3 regions of the Streptomyces sp. NPDC034085 genome follow, and region 2 is predicted to be linked to each of the others. Evidence: riboswitches for the same ligand, from Rfam matches in the RefSeq annotation. Region 2 holds a riboswitch; each other region holds the start of a gene.
The links. A riboswitch is a leader RNA that binds a small molecule or an ion and turns the genes downstream of it on or off. The one in region 2 is predicted to bind cyclic di-AMP.
Positions count from the first base shown of each region.

Region 1: linked by a shared signal. The riboswitch ahead of ACZ501_RS25020 (M23 family metallopeptidase) and the one ahead of ACZ501_RS24465 (M23 family metallopeptidase) in region 2 are both predicted to bind cyclic di-AMP.
Region 3: linked by a shared signal. The riboswitch ahead of ACZ501_RS33325 (transglycosylase family protein) and the one ahead of ACZ501_RS24465 (M23 family metallopeptidase) in region 2 are both predicted to bind cyclic di-AMP.

Region 1 is NZ_JBVISL010000008.1:14,752-20,415, reverse strand. It holds gene ACZ501_RS25030 (aspartate aminotransferase family protein) at 1-1,381, shown strand, start outside; gene ACZ501_RS25025 (tyrosine-protein phosphatase) at 1,458-2,276, opposite strand; cyclic di-AMP (ydaO/yuaA leader) riboswitch at 2,592-2,757, shown strand; gene ACZ501_RS25020 (M23 family metallopeptidase) at 2,762-3,778, shown strand; gene ACZ501_RS25015 (SGNH/GDSL hydrolase family protein) at 3,942-4,727, shown strand; gene ACZ501_RS25010 (MBL fold metallo-hydrolase) at 4,884-5,664, shown strand, end outside.
Region 2 is NZ_JBVISL010000007.1:270,306-275,969, forward strand. It holds gene ACZ501_RS24460 (GntR family transcriptional regulator) at 1-571, opposite strand, end outside; gene ACZ501_RS24465 (M23 family metallopeptidase) at 737-1,540, opposite strand; cyclic di-AMP (ydaO/yuaA leader) riboswitch at 1,553-1,712, opposite strand; gene ACZ501_RS24470 (M16 family metallopeptidase) at 1,977-3,344, opposite strand; gene ACZ501_RS24475 (M16 family metallopeptidase) at 3,365-4,717, opposite strand; gene ACZ501_RS24480 (DNA gyrase/topoisomerase IV subunit A) at 4,946-5,664, shown strand, end outside.
Region 3 is NZ_JBVISL010000016.1:22,738-28,401, forward strand. It holds gene ACZ501_RS33310 (globin domain-containing protein) at 30-1,232, opposite strand; gene ACZ501_RS33315 (cytochrome P450 family protein) at 1,280-2,629, shown strand; gene ACZ501_RS33320 (transglycosylase family protein) at 2,744-3,817, shown strand; cyclic di-AMP (ydaO/yuaA leader) riboswitch at 4,092-4,264, shown strand; gene ACZ501_RS33325 (transglycosylase family protein) at 4,267-5,001, shown strand; gene eno (phosphopyruvate hydratase) at 5,287-5,664, shown strand, end outside.

The DNA.
Region 1 (5,664 bases), on a different contig from region 2:
GGGCGGCTTCGACCTCGCCGCGCTGCTGGCCGAGCGCGGCGGGGAGCGCTACGAGCTGCACGCCCGCCACCTCAACCACCAGCTGCCCCGCATGCTGCACACCATCGGCTTCGACAAGGTCTACGAGCGGGCCGAGGGCGCCCACTTCTGGGACGCCGAGGGCAACGACTACCTCGACATGCTCGCCGGGTTCGGGGTGATGGGCCTGGGCCGGCACCACCCCGTCGTACGCCGGGCCCTGCACGACGTCCTGGACGCCCAGCTCGCCGACCTGACCCGCTTCGACTGCCAGCCGCTGCCCGGGCTGCTGGCCGAGAAGCTGCTGTCGTACAGCCCCCACCTCGACCGGGTCTTCTTCGGCAACAGCGGCACCGAGGCCGTGGAGACCGCCCTGAAGTTCGCCCGGTACGCCACCGGGCGGCCCAGGGTCCTCTACTGCGACCACGCCTTCCACGGGCTGACCACGGGCTCGCTGTCGGTCAACGGCGAAGGCGGCTTCCGCGACGGCTTCGCCCCGCTGCTCCCCGACACGAAGATCGCGCTCGGGGACCTGGCCGCGCTCGAGCGCGAGCTCGCGCGCGGGGACGTGGCCGCCTTCGTGGTCGAACCGGTCCAGGGCAAGGGCGTGCATGCCGCCCCGCCCGGCTTCCTGCGCGCCGCGCAGGAGCTGCTGCACCGGCACAAGGCGCTCCTGATCGCCGACGAGGTGCAGACGGGCCTCGGACGTACCGGGGACTTCTACGCGTACCAGCACGAGCCGGGCGTGGAGCCGGACCTGGTGTGCGTGGCCAAGGCCCTCTCCGGCGGCTACGTGCCCGTCGGCGCGACCCTGGGCAAGGACTGGATCTTCCAGAAGGTGTACTCGTCCATGGACCGGGTGCTGGTGCACTCCGCCAGCTTCGGCTCCAACGCGCAGGCGATGGCGGCCGGGCTGGCGGTGCTCTCCGTCATGGACGACGAGCAGCTGGTCGCCAACGCCCGGGCGATGGGCGACCTGCTGCGCGGGCGGCTCGCGGCGCTCGTGGACGAGTACGAGCTGCTGCACGAGGTGCGCGGGCGCGGGCTGATGATCGGCATCGAGTTCGGCAAGCCCTCCTCGCTCGGCCTGCGCAGCCGCTGGGCGGTGCTCCAGGCGGCCCGCAAGGGGCTGTTCGCCCAGATGGTCGTGGTGCCGCTGCTGCGCAAACACCGGATCCTCACCCAGGTCTCCGGGGACCACCTGGAGGTCATCAAGCTCATCCCGCCGCTCGTCGTGGACGAGGCGGACGTGGAGCGTTTCGTCGGGGCCTTCCGGGAGGTCATGGACGAGGCGCACGGCGGGGGCGGGCTCATGTGGGACTTCGGCAGGACGCTGGTGAAGCAGGCGGTCGGCAACCGCTGAGCCGACGACCGCCGGGCCGGCTGTCCGGCGGCCGGCGGGGGCGTATCCGGTCCCCGCCGGCCCTCTTTCCGGCGGGTCAGTCCAGGAGCCGGTCCCGCAGCAGGCCGAGGGAGGCGGGGGCGAGCCCGAGCCCCTCCGCGAGGTAGCGGTCCGCCCCGCCCCACAGCTCGTCGATGGTCGCGAAGGCCGCAAGCAGGTACTCCGCGCGGGCGTCGAACAGCGGGGCCAGCAGCTCCGTCACCTCGGGGGCGCGGGCCTCGGGCGTGTCGGTGCCGCGGCGCACCCGGTAGCGGTTGTGCGGGGCGTTCGACTCCAGGTAGTCCGCCACGATGGCCTCGCGCTCCACGCCCAGCGCGAGCAGCGTCACCGCGATCGACAGCCCCGCCCGGTCCTTGCCCGCCGCGCAGTGCATCAGCGCCGGGACGCTGTCCTCGGCCAGGGCGTGCAGGACGCGGCCGTGCTCGGCGGTGCGGGTGCGGATGATCGTGCGGTACGACTCCGCCATGCGGGCGGCCCCCCTGCCCCCGCCCAGCAGGCCGCGGAGCTGTTCGAGGTCGCCTTCGCGGACCATCGTCCAGAACTCCCGGCCGTCGGCGGGGTCCGTCAGCGGGATGTTCACGTTCAGCACGCCCGGCAGTTCGACGTCCGGGCCCTCCAGAGCCTGGTCGACCGCGTTGCGGAAGTCGAAGACGGTGTGCAGGCCCAGCGACGCGAGGAACTCTGTATCGGTTTCGGTGGCATGCGCGAGATGTCCGCTTCGAAACAGTCGTCCCGGCCTGACCCTTCGTCCGTCCGCGGTCGGCAGCCCGCCCACGTCACGGAAGTTGCGCACTCCGGTCAGCTGCGCACCGGGCTCGGGGGCGGCCGGAAGGGGCTGGGGTATCTGCTGGGTCACGTGTACTCCTCCGCGTGGTCCTGGGGTGTCCGAATTGGTCCGGTTGGGAGCAACTTGCCATAGGTGGAGGCGAGATCGGGCCATGCCCCGTGAGCCAGATCATACGGTGACCGTGCGTGCCTGATCACGGGAATCGAATTCCCTCGTGGGAGCGGTTGTTGAGGGTGCGGAATGGACGCAGGGTGACCGTAATTCCATTGATCCCCCATATCTGCGATTCCGTCAGAGAATTCGTGGCTTGTTGCCCGGCGCCCGCCTCGATTACCTTCGCGATCGATCCGGGTGGACCGCCTAATCCTGCCGCCGCCCGGGGACCGCACCCGACCACCGCGCGCGGCAGGAGCGGGGGAACCAGGTAGGCCGCTGCTCCGGAGCATGTCCGGTGCAGCTCGGGGTGAAGCCGAAACCGTGCTCCGCACGTATGGCCGGACATCTCCAGTCCGAACCCGACAGCTCACCTCGCAGGCGCCGGAGAGGAATTCGCCATGCCCGCAAAGGGTAAGCACCGCCGTCCGAAGTCCAGTTCGATATCCCGCGGTTTCGCCGTGGCCGGAACCGGCGGGGCGGCCCTCGCGCTCCCGCTGATGGGTGCCGCCGGCGCCCACGCCGCCCCGGCGGCCGTGCCCGCGAAGACCGCCCCCGCGCACCACGCGCAGGCCCCCCAGGCGCTGACCGCCGCGCCCGCCGCCGCGTCCGCCGTCTACACGGTGGTGCCGGGCGACTACCTCTCGAAGATCGCCGCCGAGCGCCACCTGGACGGCGGCTGGGAGAGGCTGTACGCCGACAACCGCGAGGCCGTCGGCGAGGACCCCTCCCTCATCCACCCCGGCCTGAAGCTCACCCTCGGCGGCGTCGGCCAGGCCCAGGCTCCCGCCCCGAAGGCTCCTGCGGCCCCGGCCGAGGAATCCTCGAGCGATGCTCCGGCCGCCTCCGAGGACACGGCCGACGCGGCCCCGGCCGCGAAGGGCTCCGGCGGGGCGTCCGCCAAGGGCTCCGGCGGCAAGGCCGGCCGGACGTACGGCAGCCCGGCCGCCCAGGGCTCCGGCGCCGCGGCAAAGAGCGAGAAGGCCCCGGCGCCCGCAGCGCCCGCCACCTCCTCCGGGTTCACCGCCCCCGTCGGCGGCGGCATCTCCACGCAGTACCGGGCGAGCGGTGCCATGTGGTCCTCCGGCTACCACACCGGCGTCGACTTCATCGCGAGCACCGGCACCACGGTCAAGGCCGTCGGTGCGGGCACCGTGGTCTCCGCAGGCTGGGGCGGCGCCTACGGCAACGAGGTCGTCATCAGGCACGCCGACGGCAGGTACTCCCAGTACGGCCACCTCTCCTCGCTGTCCGTCTCGGCGGGCCAGAGCGTCACCGGCGGCCAGCGCATCGGCCTCTCCGGCGCGACCGGCAACGTGACCGGCCCGCACCTGCACTTCGAGATCCGTACGGGCCCGTCCTACGGCTCCGACATCGACCCGCTCGGCTACCTCCGCTCCAAGGGCGTGAGCATCTGACGGCACCCGCCGTCGGCACCGTGACGCGCGTGGGGCCGGGACCCGAGGGGGGTCCCGGCCCCACGCGTACTTATTCCTTATCCCCCGCGTGGTATAGATCACGGTCCGTCAACCCCTCATTACGTTGGCGTAGGTTGGTTGCCAAGGTGAAGGATGTCGTCCCGTGGCAGCGACGAAGACGACACTCAAGACCATCGGCTCGTACGCGGCGATCGGGGACAGCTTCACCGAGGGCGTGGGGGACCCGGGATCCGGGGATTCATATCTCGGCTGGGCGGACCGGCTCGCCGTACTCCTGGCCGATCAGCGCGAAGAACACGACTTCCGCTACGCGAATCTGGCCGTGCGGGGGAAACTTCTCGACCAGATCGTGGCCGAGCAGGTCCCGAGGGCCAGGGAACTCGCACCCGACCTCGTCACCTTCTGCGCGGGGGGCAACGACATCATCCGTCCCGGCAGCGACCCGGACGACGTGGCGGAGCGGTTCGAGGCGGCCGTGGCCGACCTCACCCGGTCCGTCGGGCTCGTGATGGTCACGACCGGTTTCGACACCCGGGGCGTGCCCGTCCTCAAACACCTGCGGGGCAAGGTCGCGACGTACAGCGCGCACGTCCGCTCCATCGCCGACCGGTACGGGTGCCCCGTCCTCGACCTGTGGTCCCTCAAGTCCGTACAGGACCGGCGGGCCTGGGACGGCGACCGGCTGCACCTCTCGCCCGAGGGGCACACCCGCGTCGCCCTGCGCGCCGCGCAGGTGCTGGGCTACGCGGTGCCGACCGACCCGGACCAGCCCTGGCCGCCGGTCCCGCCGCGCGGGTCGGTGGACGTGACCCGGGACAACATCCAGTGGGCCCGCGAACACCTCGTGCCCTGGATCGGCCGCCGGCTGCGCGGGGAGTCCTCCGGCGACCACGTCGAGGCCAAGCGCCCGGACCTGCTGCCGCTGTAGCGGGGGAGGGGCCGGCTGCGGCGGCGCCGCGCCGGCCCGCCGGCGCCCACGGCAAGGCGGACCCCGCGCTGCGGAATCATGGGGGGCCGGTGTGCGTTGGGATGGTCGTAGTCGTACGACCGTCCCACCTCATCCTGCACCTTCCCAGGAGGCGCCTTGACCGGCTCCCGACCCCTGCGTCCCCGGCTGCGCGCCCTGCGGCCCGAAGCCTTCGGCGCGGACCCCTCCGGCGCACGGCTGGAGCGGATCCTGCGCTCGCCGAACTTCGCCGACGGCGTCTTCCAGAACCCGGTCGGGGCCCGGACCAGGCCTTCCGGATCGATGGCGGAGTTCGCCAGGACCTACTTCCAGAAGGAGCAGCGGGTCCGGCGCGGTCCCGGCGCGCCGATCCCCGTCTACCCGACCACCCTCGCCGAGCTGGCCAAGCCGCCCGTGAGCGGACTGCGCCTGACCTGGATGGGCCACTCCAGCGTGCTCGCGGAGATCGACGGCCGCCGGGTGCTCTTCGACCCCGTGTGGGGCGAGCGGTGCTCCCCCTTCCCCTTCGCCGGGCCCAAGCGGCTCCACCCCGTCCCGGTGCCGCTGGCCTCGCTGGGCGACGTCGACGTCGTCGTGATCTCCCACGACCACTACGACCACCTCGACCTCCCCACGATCAAGGCCCTGGCCGGCACGGACACGGTCTTCGCCGTCCCGCTGGGCGTCGGCGCGCACCTCGAGCGCTGGGGCGTCCCGGCGGACCGGCTGCGCGAGCTCGACTGGAACGAGGCCACCGAGGTCGCCGGGCTCACCCTCACGGCCACCCCCGCCCGCCACTTCTGCGGACGCGGCCTGCGCAACCAGCAGTTCACCCTGTGGGCCTCCTGGGTCGTCGCCGGCGGGGAACACCGGATCTACCACAGCGGGGACACCGGCTACTTCCCCGGCTTCGAGGAGA
Region 2 (5,664 bases):
GGGCCCGGGCCCGCTCCGCGTCGCCGCGCGCGACGGCGTCCACGATCGCCCCGTGCTCGGCCCAGCACTCCACGGGCTGCACCGGCGCCCCGACCGCGAACATCCAGGCGATCTTGTGACGCGTCTGGGTCAGCAGGGCGATCAGCCCCGGGCTGCCCGAGGCCTGGGCCAGGGTCTCGTGGAACCAGCCGCCCAGGGCCCGCAGATCCTCCCCCTGCCCCCGCCTGGCCCCTTCCCGTCCCAGCCTGACCAGTCCGCGCAGCACCTTCAGGTGGCCGTCCGTGCGGCGCCGGGCGGCGCGCGAGGCGGCGAGCGGCTCCAGCAGCACGCGCAGCTCCAGGAGGTCGGCGGCCTCCTGCTCGGTCGGCTCGGCGACGCAGGCGCCCGCGTGCCGGCGGGTGGTGACGAAGCCCTCGGACTCCAGGGTGCGCAGCGCCTCGCGGACCGGGACGCGGGAAACCCCGTAGCGGCGGGCGAGCACCTCCTCGGTCAGCCGGCTGCCCGGCCCGAAGAATCCGGAGACAATATCGTCGCGGATCGCTGTGCACACCGCGTGCGCCGGAATACGCAAGGCCGGACCTCCGCTGGTTTCGTTTTTCGGTTTATCGTGGCCGTGCTGCGACTCTATTGCACCACACGGCAATTCCCGAAGAGGGCCTGCAATCCGGACGGCGGCACGACGAAGAAGGCCCCGGCTCGGTGAGCCGGGGCCTTCTTCGGTGGAGCGTGCTGCGGGTCAGATCCCGACGCCGTGGTTGCGCAGGTACGTCAGCGGGTTGATGTCCGTGCCGTACGTGGCGCCGGTGCGGGCCTCGAAGTGCAGGTGCGGGCCGCTGGAGTTGCCCGTGGAGCCCGACAGGCCGATCTGCTGGCCGGGGGTGACCGTCTCGCCGGCGGAGACGCTCAGCGAGAGCAGGTGGCCGTACTGGGTGTAGGTGCCGTCGTTGTGGCGGATCACGACGTTGTTGCCGTAGGCGCCGCCCCAGCCGGCCTCGACGACGGTGCCCGCGCCCACCGCGTGGACGATGCTGCCCTCGTCGGCGTGGAAGTCGATGCCCGTGTGGCTGCCGGAGGACCACATGCCGCCGCCCGCGCCGTACTGGGTGCTGACGTAGGAGCCGTCGACGGGGGCCACGAAGGTGTTGAGGCGCTTGCGGGCCTCCTCGCGGGCGGCCTTCTCGGCGGCCTCGCGCTCGGCCTTCTCCTTGGCCTCGGCGGCGCGCTTGGCCTCGGCGGCACGCGTCTTCGCCTCGGCCTCGGCCTGGGCCTGGGCGGCGACGGCCTCGGCGGCGCGCTGCTGGGACTCGGCCTGGACCTCGATGTCGTCCTGCAGGCCGTCGGCGACGACGACCGCGTTCTGGCCGGTGTCCTCCATGGACGGGGCGTTGTGGTGGTCCGCCGCGAAGGCCGGAGCGGCCAGGGTGCCGACCACGCCCGTGGTGGCGAGGGCGGCGATGCCGGCGTAGCCGGCGGTCTTGCGGCTCAGACGGCTGGAACCACGGTGCTTACCAGAACCGGCGGCACGACTGCCAAACGCCATGAAGGGGGTGATCCTTTCCTTCCCTCTCGCCTACCGGGTTAGCTGACGGGTTCGGAGCAGGAAGGTCTCCTACGGGCCTCCTCTTGCGAGGGGGTCCGATTCACCCCAGGGACTCATGTGGGTCCCCGGCTCCCCAGGCTCGCGCCTGACGGGGACTCGGCGATCGCTGTCCGGTGCCGCGGGGGTGCGGCGGGTTCAACTGACGAACAGCACGGCCGACGCTAGGCGGATCATCAGTCAATCGCCAAACACACGCGCGCTTTTGTTGCGTACGCCACACCGCATACGAGCAACGACGCCACTAAACGGACAAAGGGGGCTCCGGTGGATGTTCCACCGGAGCCCCCCGGAAACGGACTCGTCACCGGTCCGTCTCGGGTCCCTCGACGTGCAGTTGGGGACGGTCGCGCCGCCCGGCCGGGGACGGTCGCGCCGCTCAGTTGGAGACGACGGTGACCTCACCGATCCCGAGGGCCAGGACGGGCTCCTCGATCTGCGCCGCGTCACCCACCAGGATCGTGACCAGGCGGTCCACCGGGAAGGCGTTCACGACCGCCGAAGTGGCCTCGGCGGTACCGGTTTCGGCCAGCCGCGCGTACAGCCGCGCCTGGTAGTCGTCCGGCAGCTCCTGCTCCACCTGGTCGGCGAGCGTCCCGGCGACCGAGGCGGCCGTCTCGAACTTCAGCGGAGCCACACCCACCAGGTTCTGCACCGCCACGTCCCGCTCGGCGTCGGTCAGTCCGCCCTCCGCGAGGGTCCGCAGCACCTGCCACAGGTCCTGCAGCGCCGGACCGGTGTTGGGGGTGTCCACCGAACCGCTGATGGCGAGCATCGAGGCGCCCTTGCCGTCGGCGGTCGAGCGCAGCACCTGCCCGAAGGCCCGCACGCCGTAGGTGTAGCCCTTCTCCTCGCGCAGCACCTTGTCCAGGCGGGAGGTGAGGGTGCCGCCGAGGCAGTACGTGCCGAGCACCTGCGGGGCCCAGACAATGTCGTGCCGGTCCGGCCCGATCCGGCCGATCAGCAGCTGCGTCTGGACGGCGCCCGGCCGGTCCACGATGACCACGCGGCCCGTGTCGTCGGCCGTCACCGGCTGCACGGGGCGGGGCGCGGCGGTGTTGCCGGTCCAGGTGCCCAGGGTGTCCGCCAGCAGGGCGTCCAGGTCGGTGCCGGTCAGGTCGCCGACGACCACCACGGTGGCGGTGGAGGGGCGTACGTGGGCCTCGTAGAAGGCGCGTACGGCGGCGGAGTCGATCCGCGCGACCGTCTCCTCGGTGCCCTGGCGCGGGCGGGACATCCGCAGCGACGCCGGGAACAGCTCCTTGGAGAGCTCCTTGGCGGCGCGGCGCTGGGGGTTGGCCAGCTCGTGCGGGATCTCGTCGAGCCGGTTGCGCACCAGGCGGTCGACCTCGCTGTCGGCGAAGGCGGGGGCGCTCAGCGCCTCGGCGAGCAGTCCGAGCGCCTTGGGCAGGCGGGAGGCCGGGACCTCCAGGGAGACCCGCAGGCCCGGGTGGTCCGCGTGGGCGTCCAGCGTGGCGCCGCAGCGCTCCAGCTCCGCGGCGAACTCCTCGGCGGAGTGCTTGTCGGTGCCCTCCGACAGGGCGCGGGCCATGATCGTGGCGACCCCGTCGAGGCCCTCGGGCTCGGCGTCCAGCGGTGCCGCGAGGTTGACCTCGACCGCCACCACCTGCTGGCCGGGGCGGTGGCAGCGCAGCAGGGTCAGGCCGTTGGGGAGCGTGGAGCGCTCGGGGGCCGGGAAGGCCCACGGCTTCGCCTCGCCGGCCTGCGGCCGCGGGTGGAAGGTCATCGTGACGGCTGCGGTGTCGCTCACTGCTCCGCCCCCTCGTTCTCGTCGTGCTGCTCGGTCTCGTGGGCCTCGGCGCCGGCCAGCGGCTCGTAGACCAGTACCGCGCGGTTGTCGGGGCGCAGCCGGGCCGCGGCCACGGCCTGCACCTCCTCGGCGGTGACGTCCAGCACCCGCTGGACGGCGGTCAGCGCGAGCTGCGGGTCGCCGAACAGGACCGCGAAGCGGCACAGTTCGTCGGCGCGGCCGGCCACCGTGCTCAGCCGGTCCAGCCATTCGCGCTCCAGCTGTGCCTGGGCGCGCTCCATCTCCTCCGCCGTCGGGCCCTCGGCGGCGAACCGGGCGAGCTCCTCGTCGACGGCCGCCTCGATGGCGGGCACCTCGACGCCGCTGGAGGTCTTGACGTCCAGCCAGCCCAGCGAGGGCGCGCCGGCCAGGCGCAGCATGCCGAAACCGGCCGCCACGGCCGTCTGGTCGCGGCGTACCAGGCGGTTGTGCAGCCGGGAGGACTCGCCGCCGCCCAGCACGGTCAGCGCCACGTCGGCGGCGTCGCACTCGCGGGTGCCGTCGTGCGGCAGCCGGTAGGCGGCCATCAGCGCGCGGGCCGGGACCTCCTCGACGATCTCCTCGCGCAGCTGCCCGCCCATGGTGTCGGGGAGCGTGCCGTCGCGGGGCGGCTGCTTGCCGTCGTGCGCCGGGATGGTGCCGAAGTACTTCTCGATCCAGGCGAGGGTCCGCTCGGGGTCGATGTCGCCCACGACCGACAGCACGGCGTTGTTGGGCGCGTAGTACGTACGGAAGAAGTGGCGCGCGTCCTCCAGGGAGGCGGCGTCCAGGTCGGCCATCGAGCCGATCGGGGTGTGGTGGTACGGGTGGCCCTCGGGGTAGGCGAGGGCGGTCAGCCGCTCGAAGGCGGTGCCGTACGGGACGTTGTCGTAGCGCTGGCGGCGCTCGTTCTTGACCACGTCGCGCTGGTTCTCCATGGACTCGTCGTCCAGGGCGGCCAGCAGCGAGCCCATGCGGTCCGCCTCCAGCCACAGGGCGAGTTCCAGCTGGTGCGCCGGCATCGTCTCGAAGTAGTTGGTGCGCTCGAAGCTGGTGGTGCCGTTCAGCGAGCCTCCGGCCCCCTGGACGAGCTCGAAGTGGCCGTTGCCCGGTACGCTCGCCGAACCCTGGAACATCAGGTGCTCGAAGAGGTGAGCCAGACCGGTCCGCCCCTTGACTTCGTGGCGGGAGCCGACGTCGTACCAGAGGCAGACGGCGGCGACCGGAGTGAGGTGGTCCTCGGACAGCACCACGCGCAGGCCGTTGGCCAGCCGGTGCTCGGTCGCTGTCAGGCCGCCGGAGCCGGCCTGAGCTGTGGCCGTGTGACCCATGGGCATGTGGTCCCTTCGATCGCGATGCAGAGATTTCTGTCAGACCTGCCACTGTATGCAAGCGCGCCGACGGCCGGATAAGTTCCCGGGTCACTCCCCCGCACTCCGTACGGGGGGACCCCCGGGGTCGGAGTCGGCGTTGTCGGTGCCTCGGGCCACAATGGTCCGCGTCAACCACGCCAGATCCACCCAGTACACCCCGAACCTTGGTTAAGGAGCCGCGCAGCGATGGCCCGCCGCAGCACGAAGACCCCGCCGCCGGAGGATTTCGAGGAGAAGATCCTCGACATCGACGTCGTCGACGAAATGCAGGGCTCCTTCCTCGAGTACGCGTACTCGGTGATCTACTCCCGCGCCCTGCCCGACGCCCGCGACGGGATGAAGCCGGTGCACCGGCGCATCGTCTACCAGATGAACGAGATGGGCCTGCGGCCCGACCGGGGGTACGTCAAGTGCGCCCGCGTCGTCGGCGAGGTGATGGGCAAGCTGCACCCGCACGGCGACGCGTCGATCTACGACGCCCTCGTGCGCATGGCCCAGCCCTTCTCGATGCGGCTGCCGCTGGTCGACGGCCACGGCAACTTCGGCTCGCTCGGCAACGACGACCCGCCGGCCGCGATGCGCTACACCGAGTGCCGGATGGCCGACGCCACCTCGCTGATGACGGAGTCGATCGACGAGGACACCGTCGACTTCACCGCCAACTACGACGGCCAGGAGCGCGAGCCCGTCGCCCTGCCGGCGGCCTATCCGAACCTCCTGGTGAACGGCGCCTCCGGGATCGCCGTCGGCATGGCCACCAACATGGCCCCGCACAACCTGGGCGAGGTCATCGCGGCCGCCCGCCACCTGATCCGGTACCCGGAGGCGGACCTGGAGGCGCTGATGCGCTTCGTGCCGGGCCCCGACCTGCCGACCGGCGGGCGGATCGTGGGGCTGTCCGGCAT
Region 3 (5,664 bases), on a different contig from region 2:
CGGGCGGGCGTTCGGGGCGCGTCCGGGGCTCAGTACGCGCCCGGCGCACGCCCCGACGGGTTGTGCCAGTGCGGGGACGGGCGGTCGAGGAACCACTCGCCGAAGCCCAGCGGCCGGGGGCGCAGGGAGCCGGAGACGGGGACCGCGTCGTGGAAGAGCCGGTCGGGACGGGCTCCGAGCTCCTCCAGGAGGCGGACGGTCTCCTCGATGAACGGCGCCGGCCCGCTGAGGTGGACGTCCTGCTCCCGCCACAGGGCCCGGTTGCCGAGCGCGGTCGTCAGCCGGGCGGTGGCCTCGTCGCGGTGCTGCCCGGGGGCCGGGGTGATGTAGGTGACGCCGAGCCATCCGCAGGCTGCGGCGTGCGCGTCGATCAGGGGCCGGTCGTAGAGGTGCGCGGCGTCCCGCGCGACGACGAAGAGCCGTACGTCCTGATCGGGAGGGTGCTGTACGAGTTCCTCCACCAGGGCCCGCACGGGCGCCCAGCCGGTGCCGGCGGCGATGAGGGTGAGGGGCCGGTCCTCGCGGCGCAGGGTCAGCCGCCCGCCTGGCGCGCCGAGCCGCAGCACCTCGCCGGGCAGGACGTCGCGCACCAGGGCGGTGCTGAGCCGCCCGCCCTCGATCCGGCTGACGTGCAGGTCGACGGTGCCGTCGGGGCGGGGTGCGTTGCCGAGGGAGTACGTGCGCCACGTGGCCGGGACGCGGTCGCAGCTCACGCTCACGTACTGGCCGGGCCGGTAGGGGAGCGGGATGCGCGGCGCGAGGGTCAGGACGCCGATGTCCTCGCCGTACTGGAGGTGGCGCACCACCTCGGCGTCCCACCAGGGGGGTTCTCCGCTCGCGGCGGCGCCGGCCGTCATCGCGTCGGCGATGACCTGGTAGGCCTCGCACCAGGCCTTCTCCGTGGCCGGCGTCCAGGCCTCGCCGCAGGCCTGGGCGAGGGCCGCGAGCAGGCTGGCGCCGACGGCCGCGTAGTGCTCGGGGCCGACGAGGAACTTGCGGTGGTCGCGCCCGAGGTCGCGCAGGTAGGGGAGGAGGGTCTCGCTCTCCAGGTGGGTGACGACATGGGTGAGCGCGGCGAAGAGCCGGTCGCGCTGGCGTTCCATGTCCTCGGCGGAGGCCGGGAAGAGGTCGCGGAGCCCGGGGTTGTGCCAGAACAGGTGGGAGTAGAAGTACTTGACGGCGTGTTCGGCCCGTCTCTCCACCACCGCGAAACTGCTCTTCAAGATCCTCACGTCCACAGGACCGAAAGTAGGAATGTCACAGAACCTGGCGTCAAGTGATGTCCGATCTACGGACAGCCGCGACGAACCGGCCAAATGGGATGGCCGGTGGCGAGCCGGGATACCGTCGACGGGTGCACGATCAGAGCCCCGCCGACCCGGCCGACCCGTCCCGCCCCCCGGGGCCGACGCTCTTCGACTGGGAGTTCGCGACCGACCCCTACCCCGCCTACGCCTGGCTGCGCGAGCACGCGCCGGTACACCGCACCCGGCTCCCCAGCGGGGTCGAGGCCTGGCTGGTGACCCGGTACGCCGACGCCCGCCAGGCCCTCGCCGACCAGCGCCTCAGCAAGAACCCGGCGCACCACGCGGGGCCGGCGCACGCCAAGGGCAAGACCGGGATCCCGGGGGAGCGCAAGGCGGAGCTGATGACGCACCTGCTGAACATCGACCCGCCGGACCACACCCGGCTGCGGCGGCTGGTGTCGAAGGCCTTCACCCCGCGCCGCGTCGCCGAGTTCGCCCCGCGCGTGCAGGAGCTGACCGACCACCTCATCGGCCGGTTCGAAGGGAGGGGGGAGGCGGACCTCATCCACGAGTTCGCCTTTCCGCTCCCCATCTACGCCATCTGCGAGATGCTCGGCGTACCGCGCGAGGACCAGGACGACTTCCGCGACTGGGCCGGGATGATGATCCGGCACGGCGGCGGTCCGCGCGGCGGCGTCGCCCGCTCCGTGAAGCAGATGCGCGCCTACCTCGGGGAACTCATCCACCGCAAGCGGGACGATCTGGGCAATGACCTCATCTCCGACCTGATCCGGGCCAGCGACCACGGCGACCACCTGACCGAGGCCGAAGCCACGGCGATGGCCTTCATCCTGCTCTTCGCCGGCTTCGAGACGACCGTGAACCTCATCGGCAACGGCGTCCACTCCCTCTTCGTGAACCCGGACCAGCGCGAACGCCTCCAGGCCTCCCTCGCGGCCGGGGAGAGCGGCCTGCTGGAGACCGGCGTCGAGGAACTGCTGCGCTACGACGGCCCCGTGGAGCTCGCCACCTGGCGGTACGCCACCCGGCCGCTGACCCTCGGCGGTCAGGCGATCGCCGTCGGGGACCCCGTGCTCGTGGTCCTCGCGGCGGCCGACCGCGACCCGGAGCGGTTCGCCGAACCGGACACCCTGGACCTCTCCCGGAGTGACAATCAGCACCTCGGATACGGCCACGGGATCCACTACTGCCTCGGCGCTCCGCTCGCCCGGCTCGAAGGACAGACGGCGCTCGGGACTTTGCTGAAGCGTCTGCCGGATCTGGAACTCGCCGTTCCCCCCACGGACCTGCGCTGGCGCGGCGGTCTCATCATGCGGGGCCTGCGCACCCTCCCCGTCCGCTTCACACCCCGAAACGGCTGAGGGCCGAGCGAAGCCGAGCTGACTGCGAGTCAGTCCACTGCCGAACTTGTGACATCCGTTCGAAGGCGGCTAGGTTCTGCCGTTACCCCGCCGTTATGCGAAAGGTGCAGCCTCATGCTTCCCGGGAACGGCCGCCACAGACGCCCCCGCCAGGTACCCGCGATCGTCGTCACCGCAGGAGTCACCGGCTCCGCGCTGGCCCTGCCGCTGCTCGCCGCCACCGGCGCGAACGCGGCCGACACCGCCACGTGGGACAAGGTCGCCGACTGCGAGAGCGGCGGCACCTGGAGCGCGAACTCGGGCAGCGGTGCCTACGGAGGGCTCCAGTTCACGCTGGAGCAGTGGAAGAACGCGGGCGGACTCGCGTACGCCGAGCGGCCGGACCTCGCCAGCCGCTCGCAGCAGATAGCGGTGGCCGAGCGGGTGCTGGCCTCCCAGGGACCCCAGGCATGGCCGCTGTGCTCCGCCTCGGCCGGGCTGACCCAGCAGGGGCCCAAGGCCGAGGTGGACCCGGGCGACAACAAGAACCCCGGGCCGGTCGCGCCCACCCCGACCCGGCCGGACGACTCGGTGCCCGTCACCGGCAAGGGCAAGCCCTCCACGGACTTCGGTGCCCCGACCCCGCCGCCCGGCACGCCGTCCACCGGCCCGAGCGGACTGCCGGACTACCCGCTGGGACCCTCCAGCGGACTTCCCGTCATGCCCGAGCCGGACCTGACGGCGCCGCCCTCCGCGCCCATGACGCCGCCGGCCACCCCGGGCACGCCCACCGCCCCGGGCACCCCGACCGCCCCCGGCACGCCCACCGCCCCCGGCACCCCGGCCACCCCGGGCACGCCGACCGCCCCGGCGGACCCGACGGCCCCCGCCACCCCGGGCGTCACGCCCACCGCCCCGGCCACTCCGGGCGCCTCGCCGGCCGGCGCCCCGGGCGCCGAGGCGGGCGACGGCTCGGGCAAGCACCGCGGCCCGGCGGCACTGGAGCTGCCGGCGGCCCCTGGCACGGCGTCAGCCGCCGCCGCGGAGCCCACGTACACGGTGAAGCCGGGCGACAGCCTCGCGGCCATCGCGGACGCCAACGGGCTCAAGGGCGGCTGGAATGCCCTCTACCAGGCCAACGAGCAGGTCATCGGGCAGGACGCGGACCTCATCAAGCCCGGCCAGAACCTGGATCTAACCAAGAAATAGGGGCAGTTCGGACACCCTTTAAGGGTTGAATGTCCACTATCGGCAAATGAGACATGCATCTCTTCCGGTCAACTGGCGTGTCTCGTTCCGGAACTTCCGCAAACCCGGCTCTCACCTGCGCAAACGCGCTCCAGTGGAAGGCAAGTAGGCCGGTTTCTCCCCAAAATCACACGTTGAACATCGGGGAGAGACCTGTCTACCTTCTGAACCGCTCGCCACCGCGGGCTCCTTCGACCGCATCGCCGAATCCTGCCGGCGGACGGAGGGAACAGTCGTCGCGCAAGCGCCGAAGGCAGGAGCGGGGGAACCAAGGTAGGCGCCGGGAACGGCCGTCGAGAGACGGCCCGCGTACCGGCTAGGGGTGAAGACACGCGCCGCGCCGCGTGACCGGGCAACTCATCCGCCCGAACCCGACAGCTCACCTCGAAGGCGTCGGTGAGGAGAAATCCATGCTGCTTTCCGGCAAGGGCAAGCACCGCCGCGGCTCCAAGGCCGTCCGCATCGTCACGCTCGCCGGTGTCGCCGGTGTCGCCGTCGCGGCCCCGCTGATGGCCGCGGGCACCGCCAGCGCCGCCACCGCGTCCGAGTGGGACAAGGTCGCCGCCTGCGAGTCCGGCGGCAACTGGTCCATCAACACCGGCAACGGCTACTACGGCGGCCTGCAGTTCTCGTCCTCGACGTGGGCCGCGTACGGCGGCAAGGCGTACGCCGCGCAGGCCAACCAGGCCAGCAAGTCCCAGCAGATAGCGATCGCCGAGAAGGTCCTCAAGGGCCAGGGCAAGGGCGCCTGGCCGCACTGCGGCGTCGGCCTGTCCAACTCCTCGTACAGCGGCGGCGGCTCGGCCTCCAAGCCGGCCCCGGCCAAGCCCGCCCCGGCCAAGCCGGCCCCCGCCAAGCCCGCTCCGGCCAAGCCGGCCCCGGCCAAGCCCGCGAAGCCGGCCACCCCGGACCTCGAGACCAAGGGCACCAAGGGCACCTCCCCGGTGACCAAGCCGTCCGCCCCGAAGTCCCAGACCCCGCAGACCGGCAACGGTTCGTACGTGGTCCAGGAGGGCGACACCCTGGGCACCATCGCCCAGGCCAACGGCGTCAAGGGCGGCTGGGAGAAGCTCTTCGAGCTGAACAAGGACACCGTCCCCGACGCCGACCTGATCTTCCCGGGCCAGAAGCTGAAGCTCGCCTGAATCCCGGCGTAACACCTCGCACCACCCCCGCCGCCCGGCGCGCGTACCCCGCGCGCCGGGCGGCGGCATGTCGTGCGCGCCCCGCCTCCTGCCGGGCCGTCACGGCCCCCGGAGCGTCAGGAACCAAGGGCCGTATGTCCCGGAAGGCGGGTATTCGGCACCTTTTTCGTCCCAGGACCCGGGCGGTCGGGCAGCCCACTGCCCCGAGCCGGTTAGGCTCTAGTCGGCAAGGGCCGTCCCACGGTCCACCGCCACCGCACACCCAGCGTCACATCCCAGAAGGAGATGCTCGTGCCGTCCATCGACGTCGTCGTAGCCCGGGAAATCCTGGACTCCCGAGGCAACCCCACGGTCGAGGTCGAGGTGGGCCTCGACGACGGCAGCACCGGCCGTGCTGCCGTTCCGTCCGGCGCCTCCACCGGTGCCTTCGAGGCCATCGAGCTCCGTGACGGCGACCCCAGCCGTTACTTCGGCAAGGGTGTCGAGAAGGCCGTCCTCGCCGTCATCGAGCAGATCGGCCCGGAGCTCGTCGGCTACGACGCCACCGAGCAGCGCCTGATCGACCAGGCCATGTTCGACCTGGACGCCACCGACAACAAGGGCTCCCTCGGCGCCAACGCCATCCTCGGCGTGTCCCTGGCCGTCGCGCACGCCGCGTCGGAG